DNA from 4 places in the Pseudescherichia vulneris genome. Region 3 is predicted to be linked to each of the others. Evidence: predicted binding sites of a transcription regulator. Region 3 holds the regulator's gene; each other region holds the start of a gene.
The links. Region 3 encodes PurR, which represses purine synthesis genes. Its sites were predicted from a motif close to CANGCAAACGTTTGCNTG; they were not measured.
Positions count from the first base shown of each region.

Region 1: the regulator PurR is predicted to act here: its motif matches at 1,401-1,418, upstream of glyA (serine hydroxymethyltransferase).
Region 2: the regulator PurR is predicted to act here: its motif matches at 1,079-1,096, upstream of gcvT (glycine cleavage system aminomethyltransferase GcvT).
Region 4: the regulator PurR is predicted to act here: its motif matches at 1,168-1,185, upstream of tusA (sulfurtransferase TusA).

Region 1 covers NZ_LR607338.1:3,585,120-3,587,322, reverse strand. The annotation lists gene glyA (serine hydroxymethyltransferase) at 43-1,296, opposite strand; gene hmpA (NO-inducible flavohemoprotein) at 1,610-2,203, shown strand, end outside.
Region 2 covers NZ_LR607338.1:4,073,404-4,075,606, reverse strand. The annotation lists gene ubiI (FAD-dependent 2-octaprenylphenol hydroxylase) at 1-764, shown strand, start outside; gene gcvT (glycine cleavage system aminomethyltransferase GcvT) at 1,173-2,203, shown strand, end outside.
Region 3 covers NZ_LR607338.1:473,982-476,184, forward strand. The annotation lists gene cydH (cytochrome bd-I oxidase subunit CydH) at 88-177, opposite strand; gene purR (HTH-type transcriptional repressor PurR) at 475-1,500, shown strand; gene punR (DNA-binding transcriptional activator PunR) at 1,531-2,203, opposite strand, start outside.
Region 4 covers NZ_LR607338.1:1,197,846-1,200,048, reverse strand. The annotation lists gene FN633_RS04925 (DcrB family lipoprotein) at 1-339, opposite strand, end outside; gene FN633_RS04920 (7-cyano-7-deazaguanine/7-aminomethyl-7-deazaguanine transporter) at 412-1,077, opposite strand; gene tusA (sulfurtransferase TusA) at 1,245-1,490, shown strand; gene FN633_RS04910 (TRAP transporter substrate-binding protein) at 1,665-2,203, shown strand, end outside.

The sequences.
Region 1 (2,203 bases), 3.1 Mb from region 3:
CAAAAGGCCGCATCAGCGGGCTTTTTTCATATCAAAGAAGAATTATGCGTAAACCGGGAAGCGGGCGCAGATAGCCAGCACTTTCTGTTTGGTGCTTTCAATGACCGCTTCGTCGTTGATGTTGTCCAGAACGTCACACATCCAGCCAGCCAGCTCTTTCACTTCCGCTTCTTTAAAGCCGCGACGAGTTACAGCCGGAGAACCGATACGGATACCGGAGGTCACAAACGGGCTCTTCGGATCGTTTGGCACGCTGTTTTTGTTCACGGTGATGTTGGCGCGGCCCAGGGCAGCGTCAGCTTCTTTACCGGTCAGGTTCTTATCAACCAGATCCAGCAGGAACAGGTGGTTTTCAGTACCGCCAGACACCACTTTGTAGCCACGGTTAAGGAACACCTCTACCATCGCTTTGGCGTTTTTAGCAACCTGCTGCTGGTAAACCTTGAACTCTGGCTCCATCGCTTCTTTCAGCGCAACCGCTTTTGCCGCGATAACGTGCATCAGCGGGCCGCCCTGCGCGCTTGGGAACACAGCGGAGTTCAGTTTTTTGTACAGCTCTTCATCACCGCCTTTGGCAAGGATCAGACCGCCACGCGGGCCCGCCAGAGTTTTATGGGTGGTGGTGGTCACGACGTGTGCGTGCGGAACCGGGTTCGGGTAAACGTCTGCGGCAATCAGACCCGCAACGTGCGCCATATCAACGAACAGGTAAGCACCGATGCTGTCTGCGATTTCACGCATTTTTGCCCAGTCGACCACGCCGGAGTAAGCCGAGAAGCCACCGATGATCATCTTCGGCTTGTGCTCTTTAGCCTGCTTCGCCATGTCTTCGTAATCAATTTTACCGGACTCATCAATACCATAAGGGATGATGTTGTACAGTTTGCCGGAGAAGTTAACCGGGGAGCCGTGAGTCAGGTGACCGCCCTGCGCCAGGTTCATACCCAGAACGGTATCGCCCGGTTGCAGCAGCGCGGTGTAGACCGCAAAGTTAGCCTGGGAGCCAGAGTGCGGCTGAACGTTAGCGTAGTCTGCGCCAAACAGCGCTTTGGCACGGTCGATAGCCAGCTGCTCAACCACGTCGACGTATTCGCAACCGCCATAGTAGCGTTTGCCCGGGTAGCCTTCGGCATATTTGTTGGTCAGCTGAGAACCCTGAGCCTGCATAACGCGCGGGCTGGTGTAGTTTTCGGAGGCGATCAGCTCAATGTGCTCTTCCTGACGTACTTTCTCTTGTTCCATCGCCTGCCACAGTTCGGCATCATAATCGGCAATGTTCATTTCACGCTTTAACATCCGCATCTCCTGACTCAGCTAACGGTAATTTTCAATGGCCCTCGGGGCACCGGCGACCAGTATAACCGATCCATTTTCTGATAACAGGTCTTGACACGGGTTTTTACGCAAACGATTGGCTCCGCGTGGCGCAAGGGTTTGTCATGCAAGAGCCCACCTCCAGAATCACGATTTCTTTTCAAGTTTATCGTGCAAATTTTTCATGACATTTCAACGTAACGGAAATACGCTATTAACCATTTACAATGCAGGGGAACTTTTATAAGATGCATTTAAAATACAACTTATAGAAATAATCAATAAGGAAAAGGCAATGCTCGATGCTCAAACTATCGCAACCGTAAAATCCACCATTCCCCTGCTTGTCGAGACCGGCCCGAAGCTGACGGCGCACTTCTATGACCGCATGTTTAAGCATAATCCAGAGCTGAAAGAGATTTTCAACATGAGCAACCAGCGCAACGGCGACCAGCGCGAAGCGCTGTTTAACGCCATTGCCGCCTATGCCAGCAATCTTGAGAATCTCCCGGCGCTGCTGCCTGCGGTAGAAAAGATCGCCCAGAAGCATACCAGCTTCCAGATCAAACCTGACCAGTACAACATCGTCGGTGAACATCTGCTGGCGACCCTTGATGAGCTGTATAGCCCAGGTCAGGAAGTACTGGAGGCGTGGGGTAAAGCCTACGGCGTGCTGGCAGGCGTATTCATCAACCGCGAAGCCGAGCTGTATGAAGCGCACGCTACCCAGCCCGGCGGTTGGGAAGGCACTCGCGCTTTCCGCATCGTGGCGAAAACGCCGCGCAGCGCATTGATCACCAGTATTGAATTTGAGCCGGTCGACGGCCAGCCAGTGGCCGAGTATCGCCCAGGCCAGTATCTCGCCGTCTGGCTGAAACCGGAAGGTTTC
Region 2 (2,203 bases), 3.6 Mb from region 3:
TAACCCTGAAGGATGGCGGCATGCTGACGGCACGTCTGGTGATCGGCGCGGATGGGGCTAACTCGTGGCTGCGCGAAAAAGCCGATATTGCGCTCACCTCATGGGACTACCGTCATCATGCGCTGGTCGCGACTATCCGCACCGACGAGCCTCACGAAGCGGTGGCGCGTCAGGTCTTCCACGGCGACGGCATCCTGGCCTTCCTGCCGTTGAGCGATCCGCATCTCTGCTCTATTGTCTGGTCGCTGCCGCCGCTCGAAGCGGCAAGGATGCAGGAGGCGACGCAAGAGACCTTCAACCAGGCGCTGGACATGGCGTTCGATAACCGCCTCGGTCTCTGCCACGTTGAGAGCGAGCGGCTGGTGTTTCCGCTGACGGGGCGCTATGCACGCCAGTTTGCCGCACATCGGCTGGCGCTGGTGGGTGATGCAGCGCATACCATCCATCCGCTGGCGGGGCAGGGCGTAAACCTTGGCTTTATGGATGCCGCTGAGCTGGTCAACGAGTTGAAACGTCTGCACGGGGCAGGCAAAGATATCGGCCAGCACCTCTACCTGCGTCGCTATGAACGCAGCCGTAAACACAGCGCCGGAGTGATGCTGGCGAGTATGCAGGGCTTCCGCGAGCTGTTTGCCGGTACGCACCCGGCGAAAAAGCTGCTGCGCGATCTCGGCCTGAAGCTGGCCGACACGCTGCCGGGGGTTAAGCCGCAGCTTATTCGCCAGGCGATGGGCCTGAACGATCTGCCAGAGTGGTTACGTTAACTCGATCACACTTTCCCTCTCCAACCGTGGAGAGGGACGTGCTCGCTCATTTGAAATATTCTAATTTCACCCCTGTTTTCGGATTACTTTTTCTCATCTACTGAAATTTCTCCCTCTTGAAATCTGCGCGCTTTGCCGCGTAATGCGCTGGCTTATTGGGTATCCATCGTCTGTTTTATGATGTTTATCGCAAACTAACAGGCCTATACCAGTGTAATATCCTGCCGCCCGCTTCAGGCTTTTAGGTCATAAGCTAATGTGATGGAACATTGTTGCTTATGGTTATGCCCGCTGTTCGATGATAAGTTCAGGCGAAAGGTAACGTTTGCGTCGCCGTCTGGAACCGAGGCTTACGTGCTTACGACTTCGCCTTATTTATCCTGGCCCCGCTTATTCAATGAGGAAAAGATGGCTCAGCAAACCCCTTTATACGAACAACACACGCTGTGCGGTGCCCGCATGGTGGATTTCCATGGTTGGATGATGCCCCTGCACTACGGCTCACAGATCGATGAGCACCACGCGGTGCGTACCGATGCCGGTATGTTTGATGTCTCGCATATGACCATCGTCGATCTGCGCGGCGGCAGCTGCCGGGCGTTTCTCCGCCATCTGTTGGCCAACGACGTGGCTAAACTGACCCTGCCGGGCAAGGCACTCTACAGCGGTATGCTTAACGCCTCCGGTGGCGTCATTGATGACCTGATCGTCTACTTCTTTACCGAAGAACACTTCCGCCTCGTGGTGAACTCTGCCACCCGCGAAAAAGATCTTGCCTGGATCACCCAGCACGCAGCACCTTTTGATATCGACATTACCGTGCGTGACGATCTGGCGCTGATCGCCGTTCAGGGGCCGAACGCCCAGGCGAAAGCAGCAGGTCTGTTTACCGATGCCCAGCGTCAGGCTGTGGCTGGCATGAAGCCCTTCTTTGGCGTGGAGTCGGACGGCTGGTTTATCGCCACCACCGGCTACACCGGCGAGGCAGGCTATGAGATTGCGCTGCCGAGTGAGCAGGCGGCAGATTTCTGGCAGGCGCTGGTTGGCGCAGGCGTGAAGCCCTGCGGCCTCGGCGCACGCGACACGCTGCGTCTGGAAGCGGGTATGAACCTCTATGGCCAGGAGATGGACGAAGGCGTTTCGCCGCTGGCGGCGAACATGGGCTGGACCATTGCCTGGGAGCCAGCCGATCGCGATTTTATTGGCCGCGAAGCGCTGGAAGTACAGCGTGAAAGAGGCACCGAACAGCTGGTTGGCCTGATCATGACCGAAAAAGGCGTCCTGCGTAACGAACTGCCGGTGCGTTTCACCGACGCCAGCGGCAACTCGCAGGAAGGCATTATCACCAGCGGCACCTTCTCGCCGACGCTGGGCTACAGCATCGCGCTGGCCCGCGTACCGGCTGGGATTGGCGACACGGCTATCGTGCAGATCCGCAA
Region 3 (2,203 bases):
ACAAAAGTTTATTGCCATTTTGCTAACAATTAGCAGGGGAGTAGCGGAGATAACAAGCAGAGGGAGAGGACTCTCCCTCATACTGAATCAATTTAACGCAGCGGTCAGCGCACCGGCAACAATCAGGCCCAGCACAACAACGGTGGTCATCAGGGAAAACTTCAGATCTGCACTCATCAATTTCTCTCCATTCTTATTACCCCACAAAAAGTGAGCTTGCGCATTTTTACACATTTATGGGCAAAAATCTTCTTTGATTTGGGGTGATATGCGTTTTAACGCTTCCCCTTTTCATCAAGATAAGACAAAATTCCACGCTAAATTTATTCGCGTACCGGCCATAGACCCCTCCTGACGTTCCGTGTCGTTTTCCCGGCGAATCGCATCCCCAAAAGTTGCGTGCAGGCTGAGTAGAGGCAAACGTTTACCTACACTATTTTCAGGAGCTTACGTCGTGGTTTGGAGTGACATTGAATGGCAACTATAAAAGACGTAGCGAAACGAGCAAACGTTTCCACCACAACCGTATCACATGTTATTAACAAAACTCGCTTTGTGGCAGAAGAGACGCGTAACGCGGTATGGGCAGCCATTAAAGAGCTGCACTATTCACCCAGCGCCGTGGCCCGCAGCCTGAAGGTTAACCATACCAAATCGATCGGCCTGCTGGCGACCAGCAGCGAAGCGCCCTACTTTGCCGAGATTATCGAGGCGGTAGAGAAGAACTGCTTCCAAAAAGGCTACACCCTGATCCTGGGTAATGCCTGGAACAACCTGGAGAAGCAGGGTGCCTATCTGTCGATGATGGCGCAGAAGCGCGTCGATGGCCTGCTGGTGATGTGTTCCGAGTACCCCGCCCCGCTGCTGAGCATGCTGGAGGAGTATCGCCATATCCCCATGGTCGTGATGGACTGGGGTGAGGCAAAAGCAGACTTTACTGACTCGGTGATCGATAACGCCTTTGAAGGCGGGTATATGGCTGGTCGCTATTTGGTCGAGCGCGGCCATCGTGAGATTGGCGTGATCCCTGGCCCGCTTGAGCGCAATACCGGCGCGGGTCGTCTGGCTGGTTTTATGAAAGCCATGGAAGAGGCGCTGATCAGCGTGCCGGAGAACTGGATTGTACAGGGCGACTTTGAACCTGAATCCGGCTACCGCGCGATGCAGCAGATCCTCTCCCAATCGCACCGCCCTACTGCCGTATTCTGCGGCGGCGATGTGATGGCGATGGGCGCGCTCTGCGCCGTTGACGAGATGGGGCTGCGCGTGCCACAGGATGTCTCGCTAATCGGCTATGATAACGTGCGTAACGCCCGGTTCTTCACCCCTGCACTGACTACCATCCACCAGCCCAAAGACTCGCTGGGGGAAACCGCCTTTAATATGCTGATGGATCGCATCGTGAATAAGCGTGAAGAGTCCCAGTCGATTGAGGTTCATCCTCGACTGATCGAGCGCCGCTCGGTCGCTGACGGTCCCTTCCGCGACTATCGCCGTTAAGATCGCACCGCTAAAAACCTCGGGAGCCGGTTACTCAGGCTCCCGCAGCCACTCCCGATTAAGCGTTTCGCTATCGCCTAAATAGTCCAGCAGCCAGCCCAGCGCGGGGGAATTATCGTTTTGCTGCCAGGTCAGGCAGCAAGCAGCATCCGGAAACGACTCTTCCAGCTGGAGCTCCACCCACTCGCCGCGATCGAGCCACGGCCGCGCAAAATGGCCTGGCACCATACCGATGCACAGTCCGGCGCTCAGGCATTCTGCTGAAGAGGTCCAGTCCGGCACCACCATTCGCCGCTGGTTGTCCAGCAGCCAGGTGATCCTTTTAGGCAGCAGACGGGAGGTATCTTCCCACACCAGCGATGGCCAGCCGCGCAGAAGATCGTCACTCAGCGGGCCACGCCTGCCCGCCAGCGGGTGATGAGCGGCCACCACGCAGCGCCAGTTGAGCATTCCCATATCGCGAAAGGCAAAGCGCCCGCCCACCGGTATGGCCTGGGTCGCCCCGATGGCCAGCTCCACGCGCCCATCGGCCAGCGCATCCCAGACGCCATTAAATACCTCTTTCGACACCAGCAGCTCCACGTCTGAAAAGTGCCGGTAGAAGTCGACGATCATTTGCCGGGTGCGCTCGGGACGCACAATATTATCTACCGCAATAGCGAGCTGACCGCGCCAGCCGTTGGCTATCTGCTGGCACTGCTGC
Region 4 (2,203 bases), 720 kb from region 3:
CTGCGGATCGCGGCTACGCTGCTGGTCTTCCAGACGTTTCGCCAGCACCGGCAGCTCTTCATTGGTGGTATCGCCAACGATCACAATCACCGCTTTCTGGCCGGTGGCGTCGGAGTAGACGTGCATATTGTTCGCCTGGGTACCCAGCTTGCCGCTCTGATCGCTCATGTCGGCAGGCAGGGAGAAGGTGACTTTACCGTCCAGCAGGCTTACCGGCTGCCCGGTCGCGTTGCTCTCCGGCGCGGCACCCTGTGCAGGCGTTTTCGTGTCGTTGTTATCACAGGCCGCCAGCCCTAATACCAGCAGGCCAATCCCGACGTACTTAACCAGATTGCGCATTGACTTCTTCCTTTCGATAAACGGCCAAAATGGCTCATAGGCCCATCTTATCACAAGTTAGGAAGCGTACCTTTAACTGGCCTGCAACGCGGAAATTTCAGATTTATCCGCCAGTCTTTTCAGGCACATATTCAGCAATACGCCATACATCGGCAGGAAGAACAGAATGCTGATAAGCACCTTAAAGCTGTAGTCCACCAGCGCGATTTCGGTCCAGTGCTGGGCCATAAACGCGTCCGGGCTACGCCAGAAGGCGATAAAGAAGAAGGCGATAGTATCGCTGGCGTTACCGAACACCGTGGAGACCGTCGGGGCGAGCCACCAGCGGCGATTCTGACGCAGGCGGTTAAAGACACGCACGTCGAGGATCTGCCCCAGGGTGTACGCCATAAAGCTCGCGGCGGCGATGCGGGCGACGAAGAGGTTAAAGTGGGTCAGCGCGCCAAAGCCCTGCCAGCTGCCCATATAAAACAGCGACGAAACGATATAGGAGATAATCAGCGCCGGGATCATGACGGCAAAGATGATCCGCCGGGCGAGCGGTGCGCCAAAAATACGCACGGTCAGGTCGGTGGCGAGGAAAATAAAGGGAAAGCTAAACGCGCCCCAGGTGGTATGGAAACCAAACACCGAGATCGGCAGCTGTACCAGGTAGTTGCTGGAGGTGATCACCAGCAGATGAAAAAGCGATAGCCAGAACAGCGCTTTCATGCGCTGAGATTGCGAGAACTGCGTCATATTGTGACCTTTTTAAGAGTTGGGGTGAGGGAACCCAATTTGAACCGCCGCATCATACTGCTTTGAAACCGCTTTGCAATGGTTAATATCCACGCAATCGTTAACTTGGTTTGCTTTGCGATAATCGCGGCGTAAACTACAGCGGTTTTTGATTAGATGAGCTAAAAATGACCGATCTCTTTACTACGCCAGACCATACGCTTGACGCCCAGGGGCTGCGCTGCCCGGAACCCGTGATGATGGTACGCAAAACCGTACGCACTATGCAGGCTGGGGAAACCTTACTGATTATCGCCGACGATCCTGCCACTACGCGCGACATTCCCGGCTTTTGCCGCTTTATGGAGCACGAGCTTGTCGCTCAACAGGTAGAGGCGTTGCCGTATCGTTACCTGTTACGTAAAGGGCAGTAGACTGCTGCGGTAGAGGCTATTTGGACTACTGTTGTCACATAATTGAACCATCGTTTCACAATCTTGTTACTTTTGTGAACCGCTTCACCCCTGCTTCTCCGGGCGTAGTGTAGTTTTTAAGCGTAAAAATAAAACGCTGTTTGCCGCTTACCTCACTACCCTGGAGTTGACTCAATGAAAACGACCTTGAAGCCGTTGTTAGCCGCTCTGTGCCTGACTGCTTTTGCCTCCTCTGTTGCCGCCCAAACCATCAAAGCTGCCGATGTTCATCCGCAGGGTTATCCCAATGTGGTGGCCGTAGAGCAGATGGGCGAAAAATTGAAACAGCAAACCGACGGCAAGCTGGAGATTAAAGTCTTTCCCGGCGGTGTGCTTGGGGATGAAAAGCAGATGATCGAGCAGGCGCAGATGGGCGCTATCGATATCATCCGCGTCTCCATGGCACCGGTGGCGGCGATCCTGCCGGACATCGAAGTCTTTACGCTGCCCTACGTCTTCCGCGATGAAGACCACATGCACAAAATTATCGACGGTGATATCGGCAAGCAGATCGGCGACAAGCTCACCGCCAACCCGAAATCCCGGCTGGTGTTCCTCGGCTGGATGGACTCCGGCACCCGCAACCTGATCACCAAGGATCCGATCGTCAAACCGGAAGATCTGAAAGGCAAGAAGATCCGCGTGCAGGGTAGCCCGGTAGCATTGGCTACGCT